DNA from 2 places in the Streptomyces sp. WMMB 714 genome. Region 2 is predicted to be linked to the other one. Evidence: riboswitches for the same ligand, from Rfam matches in the RefSeq annotation. Region 2 holds a riboswitch; the other holds the start of a gene.
What was found. A riboswitch is a leader RNA that binds a small molecule or an ion and turns the genes downstream of it on or off. The one in region 2 is predicted to bind cyclic di-AMP.
Positions count from the first base shown of each region.

Region 1: linked by a shared signal. The riboswitch ahead of H181DRAFT_RS06590 (transglycosylase family protein) and the one ahead of H181DRAFT_RS29860 (M23 family metallopeptidase) in region 2 are both predicted to bind cyclic di-AMP.

Region 1 is NZ_FMHJ01000003.1:272,915-280,724, forward strand. It holds gene H181DRAFT_RS06580 (oxidoreductase) at 1-498, shown strand, start outside; gene H181DRAFT_RS06585 (response regulator) at 787-1,662, shown strand; cyclic di-AMP (ydaO/yuaA leader) riboswitch at 1,892-2,069, shown strand; gene H181DRAFT_RS06590 (transglycosylase family protein) at 2,075-3,277, shown strand; gene H181DRAFT_RS06595 (thiamine pyrophosphate-dependent enzyme) at 3,458-5,122, opposite strand; gene H181DRAFT_RS06600 (MFS transporter) at 5,230-6,729, opposite strand; gene H181DRAFT_RS06605 (IclR family transcriptional regulator) at 6,861-7,631, shown strand; gene H181DRAFT_RS06610 (M23 family metallopeptidase) at 7,713-7,810, shown strand, end outside.
Region 2 is NZ_FMHJ01000004.1:493,033-500,842, forward strand. It holds gene H181DRAFT_RS10015 (PP2C family protein-serine/threonine phosphatase) at 1-760, opposite strand, end outside; gene H181DRAFT_RS10020 (Rieske (2Fe-2S) protein) at 941-1,864, opposite strand; gene H181DRAFT_RS10025 (PP2C family protein-serine/threonine phosphatase) at 2,183-3,367, shown strand; cyclic di-AMP (ydaO/yuaA leader) riboswitch at 3,575-3,780, shown strand; partial or broken gene H181DRAFT_RS29860 (M23 family metallopeptidase) at 4,261-5,145, shown strand; gene H181DRAFT_RS10035 (aldo/keto reductase) at 5,701-6,801, shown strand; gene H181DRAFT_RS10040 (bleomycin resistance protein) at 6,884-7,594, opposite strand; gene H181DRAFT_RS29370 (PPOX class F420-dependent oxidoreductase) at 7,698-7,810, opposite strand, start outside.

The DNA of each region.
Region 1 (7,810 bases), on a different contig from region 2:
CGCGTCGTGACCGTCTCCAGCATGGCGCACGCGCTGTCCAACATCGACATCAACGACCTCAGCAGTGAACGCCGCTACCGCCCCATGCTCGCCTACGCCGCGTCGAAGACGGCCAACCTGCTCTTCGTCCGCGAGCTCGCGCACCGGGCGGCCCACAAGGGAGTCGATCTGACGGTCGCCGCGGCCCACCCCGGTTACGCCGCGACCGAGCTCCAGGTCAGAGGGCCGCAACTGGCCGGGAGCGCGCTGTACGAACGTCTCGCGCGGCTCAGCAACAGGGTCTTCGCCGCCTCCCCCGACCAGGGCGCGGCGCCCTCGCTGTACGCCGCCACCGCGCCGTACGTGCACGGCGACTCCTTCTTCGGACCCCGCATCCTCGGCGTACGCGGCGGCCCCGGGATGTCGTGGCGGGCCTCCTGGGCGCGCAACGACATCGCCGCGGGCCAGCTGTGGGCGGCTTCCGAGCGTCTGACGGGGGTCACCTACCGCGGCCTGTGACTGCCGGGACGGTTCGCGGCGAGACGCACGGCTGACTGCCGGGACGGTTCGCGGCGAGACGCACGGCAAGAGGCAGGCGGGAGGCACCGCCCTTGGTCCGCGGCCGCGCTGTCGGCCATAGTGGCCTGCGTCCGGGATCGAAGCCGCGTGCGGTGTGCCATCGCACAGCTCGCCCCGGACACGCCCCGGGCGAGCACAGTACGTACGCCCTGTCGCACCGCGCGGCCGGCAGCACCCGGCGACACCCGCGTCCGGGCGCAGGGAACGGCGCAGGAGAGGAGGCGAGCGGTGATCCGCGTACTCGTCGTCGACGACGACTTCATGGTCGCCCGGCTGCACAGCGCGCTCGTCGAGCAGGTCTCCGGGTTCGAAGTCGCGGGAGCCGTGCACAGCGGAACCGACGCTCTCGCCGCCGTACGGGAGCTCCGCCCCGATCTGGTGCTGCTGGACATGTACCTGCCCGACCTGCCCGGCCTCCAGGTCCTGCGCGAACTGCGCGGCGGCGCCGACCCCGAGGAGGGGCCAGACGTCCTGGTCGTCACCGCAGCCCGGGACGCCGAGACGGTGCGCGGGGCGAAGCGCGGCGGAGCCGTGCAGTACATCATCAAGCCCTTCGAGGGACAGCTCCTGAAGGAGCGCCTGCGCAGGTACGCCGAGCACCGTGCCGCTCTGGCGACCCTGCACGCGCCGCAACAGGACGACGTGGACAGGCTGTTCGACGAGGGAGCAGGCAGCGGGGCCACGCGGGCGGCCCCCGGCGCACCCGGCGCCGCCGACCCGGACCGCGCTGCCGCGACCGGCAGCGCGGCTCCCGGGCCCTACGGCCACGGGAGCCCGGCAGGCGGGGCCGCCCCCGCCAGGCTTCCCAAGGGCCTGACCGAGCAGACGGCGCGGCTCGTGCGGACGGCCCTGGAGGCCGGCACCCGCGGAGCGGGGGTCTCCGCCTCCGAGTGCGCCGCCCGCAGCGGCCTCTCCCGGGTCAGCGCCCGGCGCTACCTCGAGCACTTCGTCACGGCCGGCACGGCGCGCGTCACCCTCCGGTACGGCACGACGGGTCGGCCCGAACGGCGCTACCACCCCCTGGGGGCGGCGGAACGGGGTTCCGTTTCCGGCTCCGGACGAACGGCGGAGGACAGCGTGATTCCCACCACAGACAATTCGTGAGCAGCGTCACACGAATATCCCGGCCGTACGGGGGCTCTGTTCAATTCCCCAGTTCAGCAAGGCGACTTGGCTGTTCATGCGCCGGTAGGTGCCCTATTCAGTGATCTTTTCCTTCTGAGACATCTGTCTGCTTTCTTGTGGTCGCGAATTCCTTCTGCTTAACGTGCGGTCGCCACCGCGACTCCGGAACGGTGGCCCCGCCGCCGGGACGCCGAATCCTGCCGCCCGGCACGGGCAATCACGCAATCCCGGCGGCAGGAGTGGGGGAACCAGGTAAGTGCCGTACGTGGCTGGTCGCACGTACGGCTAGGGGTGAAGCCGTACGCGAACGCCCCCTCGTGTTCGCGTGGGCCGGGCAACTCCAGCCCGAATCCGACAGCTCACCTCGCAGGCGTAGGAGAGGAACTGCCCTATGTCCGGACGCGGTCGTCACCGTCGTCAGTCCAATCGCCGCATCACGCGGAGAATGTCGCGTGCCTCGCTCGCCATCACCGCGGGCGGCGCCGCGGGTATCGCCCTTCCACTCGTCGGCACGGGCAGCGCCCACGCCGCTTCGGTGAGCACCTGGGACAAGGTCGCCGAGTGCGAGTCGTCGGGCAACTGGTCCATCAACAACGGCAATGGTTTCCACGGTGGCCTGCAGTTCACCCAGAGCACCTGGTCGAGCTACGGCGGCACCAAGTACGCGCCGCGCGCCGACCAGGCGACCAAGGACCAGCAGATCGCCATCGCCGAGAAGGTGCTCGAAGGGCAGGGCCCCAAGGCCTGGCCGCTGTGCGGCCCGAAGGCCGGCCTGACCCAGAACAGCGGGGCCCCGGACATCTCGCCCGACAGCGAGTCCGGTTCGCAGTCCTCGCAGAAGGAACAGCAGAAGCCGAAGCCGAAGCCCGAGAAGGACAAGGCCGAGAAGGACAAGGCCGAGGACGCGTCGGAGTCCGAGCCGCAGGGCTCGCGTTTCCACACCGTCTCCCGCGGTGACACGCTCTACCGGATCGCCACCGACGAGAACGTCGACGGCGGCTGGAAGAAGCTCTACGACGCCAACCGCGAGACCGTCGGCTCCGACCCGGACCTGATCCTGCCCGGCCAGAAGCTGACCCTGAAGGGCGGCGGCAAGGCGAAGCCCTCCGCCGACAAGCCCGCCCAGGACTCCGGCGCCACGGCAAAGAAGTCCAGCGCCACCGAGTCCTCCGCGGAATCCGGCTCCCAGGGCGGCTTCTCCGCTCCCGTGAGCGGCGGCACGAGCACCCCGTACGGGGCGTCCGGCAGCAGCTGGTCCAGCGGCAAGCACACGGGTGTCGACTTCTCGGCCTCCACGGGCACCGGCGTGAAGGCCGTCTCGCCCGGCATCGTCGTACAGGCCGGCTGGGGCGGCTCGTACGGCAACCAGGTCGTCATCAGGCACGACGACGGCAAGTACAGCCAGTACGGGCACCTTTCCTCGGTGTCCGTCCGTGCCGGCGAGGAGGTCTCCGCGGGCGAGCAGATCGGCGCCGTCGGCGCGACCGGCAACGCCACGGGCCCGCACCTGCACTTCGAGGTCCGCAACGGCCCCGCGTACGGCTCGGACGTCGACCCCGTCGGCTACCTGCGCCAGCACGGCGTCGGCCTCTGACGCCACCGGACGCACCCGGAGCGCGGCCGCCGGCGGCACCGCACACCGCAGGGGCGGCACCCGCACGTGTCACGCGTGCGAGTGCCGCCCCTTCGGCCTGTCCGCGCCCCTCCCCCGGGCATCCGCCCGGCCGCACCCGGACGTTCGCCCGGCGCTCCCGGGCGCCCCTCACCCCCGGCGTCAGGGCTGGAAGTGCTCGTCCGCCGCCACCTCGACCTCCAGCACGAGCGGACCGCTTCTGTCCGCCAGCTCCGGCAGCAGCCCCTCCAGTTCGGCCCGGAGCATGGCGTGGTCGCTCACGCGGCGGGCGGGGCAGCCCAGAGCGCGGGCGGCGGCGGCGATGCCGACCTCCTCGAACGCGGGCCAGGGCGCGGAGCGTCCGGCCTTCTCCGCGAGCCGGTCCATGATCGCGTACCTGCCGTTGGCGAGGACGACGAAGAGGACGCCCACCCGGTAGTGCGCGGCCGTCCACAGCGCCTGGATCTGGTAGAGCGACGACCCGTCCCCCACCACCGCCACCACGGGACGCTCGGGCGCTCCCATCCGCACGCCCACGGCGGCCGGCAGCGCGAACCCGAGCGCGCCCATCGCCGCGCTGAGGAAGCCCAGCGGTCGGCGTGCGGGCACGAGCGCGTGCAGGTCCGGCCGGCTCGACGGGGTCTCCTCGACCAGCACCGTCTCCGGCGGAAGCAGCCGGGCCAGCTCGGCGAGGACGTGCGCGGCCCGCAGCGGCCCTCCCTCAGCGGGCGGAGGCGGCGGAGCCGGCCTCTCCCGCCGGGGCCGCCGCCGCTGCGGCGCCCGCCCGGCACCGGCGACGCCCGCGGAGGGCCCGCCGCCCGCAGCGGGCTCTGCCACGCCGTCCGCACCGGCCGCGTCCGCCAGCGCCTCGCAGAACGCGGGCAGCCGGGCGACGACGGCCAGTTCGACCGGGGCCCGGCGCGCCTCCGCCGGGTCGTCCGTGACGAGCGCCAGCCGCGTGCCCGGCCCGGTCAGGGCTCCGCTCTCGTAGGGGTACTGGCGGAACACGGGAGCGCCGACCGTCAGCACCAGGTCGTAGGGGGCAAGCACCGCCCGCAGCCTCGGGCGGTCGGCCGGCAGGTGCCCGGCGAAGCGGGGATGGTCCTGCGGGAAGCCCGCCCGCGCACCGAACGACTCCTGCCACACGTCGCAGTCGAGCCGTCCGGCCAGCGCCGTCAGGGCCTCCCAGGTGACGGGATGGTCCGCCCCGGCGCCCACGACGAGTGCCGGGGCGGATGCCGAGCCGAGAAGAGCGGCGACCTCACCGGCCGCCGCGGTGTCGGCGGCGGCCGGCAGGCGCAGCTCCTCCGGGGCGGGGAGCGGCAGGCTCTCGGCGGGCCGCGCCCAGTCGTCCATGGGCACGATGACGAGGGCGGGGCCCCGCATCGTGCGGGCGGCGTGCACGGCTCTGGCGAGGGCGCCGGGGACGTCCTGCGCGCGGGGCGGCGTCTCCGTCGTCACCGGGTAGTCGCCCGCGAGCTGCTCCAAGCGCCCCGCGAGGAAGGGCTCCTGGACCAGGTGGCGCCGGTCCTGCTGACCCACGATCACCACCAGCGGCGCCTTGTTGACGCGCGCGGTGGACAGGGCGCCCACGGCGTTGCCCAGCCCTGCGGTGGTATGCAGCAGGGCGAGGGCGGGGGCGTCCCGTGCGAGGGCGTATCCGGTGGCCGCGCCCACGACGGAACCCTCGTGGAGCGCGAGCACGAAGCGGATGTCGTCGGGGAGGCCGGCGAGGAAGGGCACCTCCGTGGAACCGGGGTTGGCGAACACGGTGGTCAGGCCGTACCGGCGCATGACCTCCAGGGCGGCCTCACGGACGGTCTGCATGGCTGCGGGTCTCCTGGTTCATGGTGCGGCTGCGGTCCGCGTCCACGGCGGGACGGCACGTCGCGGTACGGCGGGGGTCGGGCGCCGTCCGCGAACGCGCGGGCGGGTCAGGCGTCGGACGGCGGCCGGTAGCGGACCTGCGTGAGGATGCAGAAACCGACGACGACGATCACCGCGTCCATCCACACCGCGGCGGCCCACCCGCCGGTCTTGTCGCGGAGCACGCCGCTGATCGCCGGGGAGAGCACGGCGCCCATCTCACCGATGAGGTTCTCCATCCCGAACGCGGAGCCGCGCAGCCGGGGCGGCGCCAGCTCGGCCGTCAGCGCGTGGCCGACCGGCTGGAGGGCGTTGAAGAAGAGGCTCGCGGTGAACAGCAGCAGTCCCATGATCCACAGGGACGGCCGGGCAGCCGCGCTGAGGTACCAGGCGAAGGCCAGCGTCAGCACGGCCTGGACGCCCGTGAAGGTCAGCATCATCCCCTTGCGTCCCCAGCCGCGGCGCAGCCCGTGGTCCGAGAGCCAGCCGCCCGCGGGGAAGCCGAGGATGCCGGCGCCCGCGTTGAACCCGGCGGTCAGCGCGGCGTTCATGAACGAGGAGTCGGCCGCGCCCGCGACGATGGAGACGGACCAGAAGCTGAAGAACCACAGGTTCCAGAGGATCGCGATGTTGCAGACGTACAGCAGGAACAGGTCGCGGTTCTTGACGACCGGACCGATCTCCGTGCCCTTGCGGGCCAGCGCGAAGAGCACCAGACCGACGGCGAGGGCGACTTCGAGCAGCGCGACCCACAGTTCGGACAGTCCCGCGCTCGTCCCCAGCCAGTAGACGGCCATGACGAGGCCCAGCGAGACGGCGGCGTACGCGCCCAGGTGCAGCGTCGCCCGGGACAGCCCGGAGAACGTCAGATGCGCGCGGAACCACCACCCGACGACCACGGCCACCACGACGGTCGCCAGCCCCAGCACCCAGAAGACCATGCGCCACGCGTCGACGTGCGCCAGGAACAGCTCGCCGAACTCCACCAGTTCGGGGGTGAAGACGATCGCGATCGTGATGCCGATGGACAGGCCCGTGATGACGACGCCCATGGCCAGGCTGCGGTCGCGCTCGGGCGTCGTCGCGGTGATCAGCGTCCGGTCGTTCGAGTAGAAGGCGCCCTCACCGAGACCCGTGACGACGCGGACGACGATGAACGCGACGAGACCGCCGACGAAGCCGGTGAGCAGCGTCGCCACGCCCGCCCACAGCAGGCTGACGACGATGAGCGTCCGGTGGCCGTAGCGGTCGCCGAGGTAGCCGCCGGGGAACTGCGTGAGCATGTAGCCCGCGAAGAAGAGACCGCCGACGAGGCCGCCGAGGGCGTGGGGGTTCTCCGCGTCGGCGAGGAACCCCACCCCGTTGTCGATCATCCAGGTCACCACGGGGCCCGTGACCGCCCGGTCCGCGGCGCTGACCGTCCAGCCGAGCAGCAGCAGAACCCACAGGGTGTGCCACGAGCGCCACCGGCGGCGCCCTCCCGGCTCCCCGGTGTCCGTGGTCTCCCTGGTCTCCGCGCCCTCCGTGCCCTGCTCGGCCGAAGAGGGGTCTCCCGGTACGGCTTTCATGGGTTCTCCGGTTCTCCGTGGCTGTTGGTGCTGTGACGGACGCCCGGGCCGCGAACGTGGGGGGACGGCAGGCGGGGCCAAGCTAGGCACACGCAGCGGTCGGCGGAACATGAGAGCTAAACTTTTCTGCTATGCCGAACGATTCGAACGGTTCCGACGACGCCTACGCCGCCAGCTCCGTCGGCAACGCGCTGCGGACGCTCGTCTTCCTGCGGAGCCGTCAGGACGCCCGGCTCACCGACATCAGCGACCACCTGGGAGTCGCCCGCTCCACCGCGCACCGTCTGCTGACGACGCTGCGCGGCCACGGCTTCGTCGAGCAGGAACCCGCCGGCCGGCGCTACCGCCTGGGGCCCGTCCTGCTCGGCCTCGCCAGGGGCCCCGTCGACGAGCCCGCGCTCCTCCGCGTCGCGCGTCCCCACCTCGTCCGGCTGCGCGACACCGCGGCCGAGACGTCCAACCTGCTCGTCCTCGACGGCCCGGACTCACGCTTCGCAGACGGCGTCGAAGGCCCCCACCCGCTGCGCGTGGGTACCCGCACCGGCGACCGCGTCCCCGCCTACGCGACCGCGGGCGGCAAGGCGCTGCTCGCCGAACTCCCCCCGGAGGCCGCACGCACGCGCTACCGCCGCGGACTGCGGCGCCTGACCCCGGCCACGCTCCCCGACGTGAACGCGCTCCTGGACGACCTGATCGCCACCCGCGCCCGCGGCTACGCCCTCAACATCGACGAGAGCGTCAGCGGCGTGCACGGCGTGGGAGTTCCCGTCCACGACCGCTACGGCACCTGCGTGGCCGCGGTCACGGTCTCCGCGCCCAGCACGCGCATGGACGTGGCCCGCGCCGCCGAACTGGCCCCGCTGCTGCGGCAGACCGCCGAACGGTTCGGCGCGGAGCTGTAGCCGTGGCGGCCGGGGCGTCGCCTGCCCGGGTCTCTGTACGGACGAGACCCCCGACGTGGCGGGCCCGCCTACGATGTGGCCATGGCAGGTGAACCGGCGTCACCGAGCGCGTGGGCCGGGGCGATCGAGGTCTCGCTGCCCTTCACCGGGCGGTGGCGCGTCGAGAACAGCCCGGCCAG
Region 2 (7,810 bases):
CCAGCCCTGACGGAGTCCCGCCCGGGCCGTTCCCGGCCAGTGAACCGCCGGACTCGAGGTCCAGCCGGTCCATGGCCATCGCGCTCTCGATCCGCTCGGCGACCCCCTGGAGGCTCGGGCTGGACGTGGCGGCCTCGCGGAACGCGGAGGTGATCGTGGCCACCGACTCGGTCGCGCCGATGCCCTTGCCGCGTACGTCGCCGACGATCACGCGTACGCCGTGCGGTGTCTTCCGCGCGCTGTAGAAGTCGCCGCCGATGAGGGCCGCTTCGTCGGCGGCGCGGTAGACGCCGGCGAGGCGTACGGGCCCCAGCGAGTCGGGGAGGGGGCGCAGCAGGGCGCGCTGGGTGGCCTCGGCGACGGCCTGCACCTGGACGAGCTGCAGAGTGGTGCGTTCGAGGACCCGGGCCAGCGCTGTGGCGAAACCGGTCACCAGCACCAGGGTGATCACGGGCCCGGTGATGTCGTCGGGGTAGACGTCCTCCACGAGCACGTGCATGGACACCAGCAGGGCGACCGCCATGCAGCCGAGCACCACCGTGAGCAGGGAGCGTGAGAGCAGCGCCGCGAGCACCACGGCCGCGGTGAGCAGCGACGCGAACGAGTAGCGGGGCGGTGCGGACAGCTCCATCACGAGCGCCACCAGCAGCAGACCCGGCGGCAGCAGACGCACCCACCGGGGGAGCCACGCCGTACGCCCGCCGCGCTGTGCGTGCCCCGCGTGGTCCTGCCGTTCGGCGATCACACTGCCCGTGCCCACGTTCCCTCGTCCCTCCGTCGGGCGCCGGGCACCACTGCCCGCTTGCTCCGGCTCCCCTCAGTCTCGGGTACGCGGAGCCATCCGGCTCGGAGTGCGGGCGCTCGGAGGAGGGGTGCGGGTACCACCGGCCGCTCCGCGGCGCATGGATGCTGCCGTTCCGCGGCTGGGTGGTCCCGCGGATCACTGGTTCAGGCGTGCCTCGACGCGCCCGTCGACGTTCCGCGTCTCGAAGGCGGGCTGCGGCGACGTAGCGGGCCCGCTCACGTTCCAGCCGTCGGTGAGGCGGAAGACGCTCCCGTGCCAGGGGCAGGTCACGCAGCCGTCGCTGACCTTCCCCTCCGAGAGCGGGCCCGCCATGTGGCTGCACCGGTCCGCGAGCACGTGCACGGCGCCGCCGCTCTCCCGTACGACCGCGACCGGTACGTCGCCCACGTGCCGCCGCACGGCCTCGCCGACGGGCAGGTCCGACGCCGCGCCGAGCGAGTGCCAGCCGGGCTCCGTCCGTACGGAGATGTCCTCCGCGTGGTTGACGGCCGCTGCCTGCCGGTAAGCCAGGTGACCGCCGAGCGCGCCGCCCACGCCCACGGCCGCCAGTCCCGCGTATCCCCAGGCGCGTCCGCGAATCGACCGGCCGCGCAGCCGCGAGAAGAGCGAGGCGGCGTAGCAGCCCACCGCGACGCTGTTCGCGGCGGCGTGCACCACGCCCACCCGCATCTGCGGTTTCCGCATCTCGGCCCAGTCGACCCAGCCGGTCACCGCGGCGGGCAGGGCGGCGACGAGGCCGGTGCCCACGAGGAGCCCGGCCGTGTACCGCTTGCCGGGCACCAGGTCGAGGACGGCGGCGGAGACCCAGGTGCCGACGGGGACCTGCACCAGAAGCGGGTGGACGGGGTGGCCGAGCCACCGTCCGTGCATGACGTCGCGCAGGTCCTCCCCGATCGGAAGCGACTTCACAGCCTGCCGGAGCTTCATGAGGGCGGGATCGAGGACGTCGGCCTTCTCGATCTTGTCGACGGCGGACAGCACGCGCCCCGGCCGCTGCGGGTCGGGGAGCACCGAGCGGACGGCGGTCGCGCAGGCGAGGAGCTTCTGTGAATAGGACATACCGCCCGGTGCCCCTCTGGGGCACCGGCAAACGACGCCGTCGGGATTGCCGGACCGTCCCGCGGCCCGCCGAGCCGCGTCGGAGAATCGCGTCGACCGGCGCCGCCGGGACCGGGCCCCGACGGTGTGCGCTGCCCCGTCCGCCCGTCCGCCCGTCCGCCCGTCCGCCCGTCCGCCCGCCCGCCCGAGGGAGGGGTTCCGCTGGCCGCGGACTCCGGGACCGTACAGATTGGGACGGTGAGGCCCTGGACGGAGACACGGAGCAGGCAGCGGAGGCGGAAGACGGCCGAGAGGAGCGCGCAGCGGAACCTCGACCCGGTGGACAGGTGGGGAGGACGGGCCGTCCCGGAGAGGCGCACGGGCGGGGTGCGCGCCGTCCGCCGGATGGCGTTCTGGCTGCCGCCGTTGCTGATCCTCTCCGGCGTCCTGCTCAACACCGTCTTCGACAGCGGGCTGCCCGGATCGCCGCTCTTCCTCATCGCTCCGCTGGTGGCCGCGCCGTTCACCCGGACCCGCGTCACCGTCCTCACGGGCGTCGCCTCTGTGGTGGGCGTCGCGCTGGTGCGGTCGCACGATGAGGACTTCAGCAGCATGGACGTCCTGGTCCAGACGGCGACCGTCGCGGTCGTGGCCCTGCTCGCCGTCGGCGTCAACAGGCTTCTCCGGCGCAGCGGGGCGGCCCTCGCGTCGGCCCGCAACATCGCCGAGGCGGCTCAGCTCGCCGTACTGCCGGCGCCGCCTTCCCGGCTCGGGGGACTCGACCTGGCGGCCCGCTACCGTGCCGCACAAGTCGACGCCCGGATCGGCGGGGACCTGTACGCGGCGCAGCGCACGCCGTACGGCGTCCGCCTCATCGTCGGAGACGTGCGCGGCAAGGGAACCGCCGCGGTCACCACCGTCGTGCTGGTGATCGGTGCGTTCCGGGAGGCCGCCGAGCAGGAGGGGAGCCTCGAGGGCGTCGCCCGCCGCCTGGACCGCGCCTTGGAGCGGGAGGCCGCACAGCGCGGGGACATCGACGGCCACGAAGGCTTCACGACGGCAGTCCTCGTCGAAATCCCCGTCGCCGCACGGGAGTCGGTGCGCGTCGTCAACCGGGGGCATCCGCCGCCGCTGCTTCTCGCCGACGGCGGCGCACGCTACGTCGAGCCCTCCGTACCGGCTCTGCCTCTCGGCATGACGGACCTCGCCCGCCGGACGGACCGCGCCGACGAGGTGCCCTTCCCCTCCGGCGCCCAACTGCTGCTGTACACGGACGGGTTGTCAGAGGCGCGTGACCGGCACGGCCGCTTCTACGAGCCCGAGGCGCGGCTCGCCGGACGCTTCTTCCCCGGCCCCGAGGAGTTGCTCGACGCACTGCTGAAGGACGTACGAGCGCACACGGGCGGGGAGTCGGTGGACGACATGGCGCTGCTGGCGGTCCGGTCCCCCGTCCGGGACCGGCTGCCGGTGTCCCGAACCCGGCAGGAGAGCGGCTGGAGCATTCCGGACGAGAGCCTCAACTGACGGTCTTTCACCGCAGGTTCACCCGTCACTCGCAGCGACGCCACGCACCGCTCCGGGTGAGCATGTGTCTGGATTGGCCATGGCTGTCCGGTAGGTGACTGTCAAGCCGCTACAAATTCCGCCGGAAGCGCTTGGAATCCGAGCCGCGCGCCTATTAACGTTCGATAACGCAGCGCGGTCGTCACTGCCGTCACGAAAGACGGCACCGTGCGCCGTCGCCGAATCCTGAAAGTGCACCACCGCGAGCCACAACTCGATACAGATGCACCAAAGGAACCGGGGAACCAACCCTTGCCGGACATCCAGGCGAGGATGGGGTGAATCGACAAGTCCCGTTCATGGGCGGGCAGTTCGTAGGAGACCTTCCTGCTCCGAACCCGTCAGCTAACCCGGTAGGCGAGAAGGAAGGAAAGGAGAACGCCCCCGTGGCGTCCAACAGGTATGCCCCCGAGGGCACGTACGGCCCGTACCGGGACGATGACGAGTCCGGCACGTACGGCGCCGTACACGACTCCTTCGGCGCCCAGCACGACTACGGCACGTACGGCGGCCAGTTCGACACCGGCCAGTACGCCACGGGTCACTTCGACACCGGTCAGTTCGCCGCGGTCCGGACCGGTCAGTTCGACACCGGTCAGCTCGACGCGGTGCAGACCGGCCAGTACGACCTCGCGCAGACCGGTCAGTTCGACACCGGCCAGTTCGACCTCGCGCAGACCGGCCAGTTCGACACGTACGCCTCGCAGCTGACCGAGACGTACGAGCAGCCGGCTGTCACCGACGAGGCCCGGGCGCCGGAGGGCGGCTCAGCCGGCGACACGGCACCCCGCTTCGACGCGAGCGCCGTCCCGGCCTCCCTCTTCGCCGCCCGTGACGACGAAGAGCCTCCCCGCGAGGAGTGGAACCCCACCGCCGATTCGGTGCGCCCCGTCCGCGGGCGCCACAAGGTCGTCAAGCAGCGCGGCGGCAGCATGGCCCGCAGCGGCGCGGTCCTCGGCGTGGGCATGATCGCGGCGGTCGGCGCCGGCGGCATCGCCACCGCGCAGGAGAGGCCGCCGGCCATCTCCATGCAGGACGTCTCCGCCGCCACCGACTCCGCCGCGAGCCTCTTCGGCGGAGACTCCGACGAGACCGTGGCGGGCTCGCCGCTGACGCAGGCGGCGGTCACCGAGGACGACGCCAAGGCCGGCCGTACGGACGCCGGCGAGGCACTGCGCTCCCGCATCCTCGCCCAGGCACAGCAGGCCCAGGCACAGGCGGACGCCTCCGCACGTGAAGCGGCGGCGAAGAAGGCCACGGCGGCCGCCGAGGCCAAGGCGGCCAAGGCCGAGGCGGAGAAGAAGCGCAAGGCCGAGAAGGCCCGCCTCGCCAAGCTGGCCAAGAGCTTCGCTCTTCCCGTCTCCGGCTCCCAACTCACCTCCAGCTTCGGCGAGTCGGGCAGCCTGTGGAGCAACGACCACACGGGCCAGGACTTCGCCGCCTCCACCGGTACGCCCATCAAGGCCGTCGGCTCGGGCACCATCAAGGAGGCCGGCTGGGCCGGCTCGTACGGCTACCGCACGATCCTCGAACTCAACGACGGCACCGAGGTGTGGTTCGCCCACCAGTCGTCCGTGAGCGTCTCGGCGGGCGAGAAGGTCGCCGCCGGCGACACCATCGGACGCGTCGGCGCCACCGGCAACGTCACCGGCGCCCACCTCCACATGGAGGTACGGCCCGGGGGCGGTTCCCCGATCGATCCGCTGTCCTGGCTGAGGGGCAAGGGCCTCAGCATCTGACGGTCGGTGCTGCGATGACACAGGCCCGGACGGCTCACGCGGCGCATCCGCTGCTTCCTCCGCGGAGCGCTGCCGGGCTGCCCTGCCCGCCCCCTGCCGGGCAGGGGGCCCTCCCGCCGGGCCGGTCGCGGACCGCGGCGGCCTTACGCGACGTACTGGAGGCGGCGTCCGGCGCGTGACGTACCGGACGCATCCGGCGTACGCACCTGGCGCGCTCTCCGGCCCGGGACCCGTGGACCGCCCCGCAAGGTGACGGCGGGCGTCCCCGGTTCCACCGGTTCCGTTCCGGCTCCGCCGGGCGTACCGTCCCGAAGACCATCCGCGCCGCCGCCGCCTCGCACCGCCGGGGTGCGCTGGATCGACGCACGATTCGCCCCTGCCCCCCCGGCATGCAGCAAGGAGGGGACGAGGCGGCGGCGGACGGGGGCTTCCGAACCCCTCACATACCCCGGCGGCCCTGGTGGACCACCCCCCGACACCAGGGTCGTCGGTCTTTTCCCGCCACATGCCTCCGTGCGGGGCGGGCGGCCGCGCGGCGGCGCTACGGTCGAGGTCATGCCTGACAACGCCGAGCATGACAACGCCGAACGTGACAACGCCGAGCCTGGCAACGGCGAATCCGCCCCGAACGCGGGAAGCCACCCCGGAGCCCGCACCGGCGGCAGCTCCGGAGCGCACGCCCGAGCAGCCGCGAGTACGCAGGCGTCCGGCGTCTCCCGGCGCCGCCCACTCGGCGGCCTCTCCGTCTCCCCGCTGTGTCTCGGCGGCAACGTCTTCGGCTGGACGGCCGGCGAAGCCGCCTCCCGCGACGTGCTGGACGCCTACACGGCCGCCGGCGGCAACTTCGTCGACACAGCGGACGTCTACTCGGGAATCCGCCACGGTGTGAGCGGCGGCATGGACTCCGAGACCGTCATCGGCGACTGGATGTCCCTCCGCCGCAACCGCGACGACGTCGTCGTCGCCACGAAGGTCGGCGCGCACCCGGACCGCAAGGGCCTGTCCGCTGCCAACATCAAGGCGGCGGCGGACGATTCACTGCGCCGCCTGCGCACCGACCACATCGACCTGTACTACACGCACTTCGACGACGAGAGCGTCGAGGTCTCCGAGATCATCACCGCTCTCGACGAGTTGGTGCGCGCCGGCAAGGTCCGCGAGATCGGCGCCTCCAACATCTCGCCCGAACGCCTCGCCGCCTCCCTCGACTTCAGCGAGCAGTCGGGCTGCGCCCGCTACACCGCCCTTCAGCCGCACTACAACCTCGTGTCCCGCGACACGTACGAGGGCGCTCCCGCCGAGGCCGCCGGCGCGCACGGCCTCGCCGTCATGCCGTACTTCGCGCTCGCGATGGGCTTCCTCACCGGCAAGTACCGTCCGGGCGCGGCGGCCGAAGGGAGCCCGCGCGCGGAGAGGGCGGCCGGCTACCTGGAGTCGGAGCGCGGGCGGCGCGTCCTCGCCGCTCTCGACGACGTCTCCGCTGCCCGCGGCGCCGAGCCCGCCACCGTGGCCCTGGCGTGGCTGCTGACCCGCCCGACGGTCACCGCGCCGATCGCCAGCGCACGCTCGCTGGAGCAGCTCAGGCCGCTACTCGCCCTCGCCGACGTCGAGTTGACGTCCGAGGAGGCCGACCGGCTGACGGCGGCGTCCGCGTAGCCGAACCAGATGCGGCCCGGCTGGGCCCTGGTCCCCGCGGCGACGGGGGGCCGGGGCGGCAGGGCGTTGCCCGTACCGGCGGCTACGCGCCCTGGTCCCGCAGTTCGCGCAGCCGCGCCAGGTCGTCGCGGGCCGACTCCCGCTCCTCGTCCGTGAGCGGGACCGCCTCCGCCTCCTCCAGGGCCCGGGCTGCGGTCGCGTCGTCGCCGAGCCGTCCGGCGACGTCCGAGCGCATCACGAGCAGGCGCATGAGCTGGACGGGGGTGGGGTGCTCGCCGTCGAGTGCCAGCGCCCGGTCGATGATCTTGGCCGCGCCCCGGGGGTCGTCGCGCGAGTCCGCGAAGAGCGCCGCGTTGTGCACGGCGCGCGCGAAGGTCTCCTTCGGCGCCGGACGGTGGCTCTGGTCCTCGCTCGTCTTCTTCCCGATGCGGATGCAGTTGCCGCCGGGGTCCGTCATGAGGAACTGCCGGACGCCGTACGACATGTCCTTCAGCGGCCCGATACGGGGCAGCCCCCTGGTCGGGATCTTCCCGTACGCCGCCTTCAGCCCGGCCCGGAACGCCTCGTGCAGCGCGTCCACCTCGTCGGTGAGGACGTAGCAGGTGCTGAACGACTCGGCCGGCTCGTACTTCTTCATCCCGAAGAACTGCAGCACGATGCCGCCCCGCTCGACGACCGCGAAGGGGTTCGGGCTCTTCTGCTGGTAGGTCACCTCGAAGCCGATCGCGGTGTAGAAGTCGAGAACAGGCTGGATGGTCCGGCACGGAAGGATGGGGATCGTCTTCTCGCTCACCCGGGTCACTCTAGTCAAAGTTGAATAGCTGGGAACAGGGATGCGTCGTGATGCGTCGTGACGCTCCCGTCCGCTTCAGGGGATGGGGATGCCGGTTCCGGGGTCAGCGCCGGGGCTGGCCGTAAGCGTGCTCGACGCGGAGCCGTACGACCTGGCGGCGATCGGAGATCATCGCCGCGCGGTACTCGTCCCAGTCGGGGTGCTCGCCCTGGACGG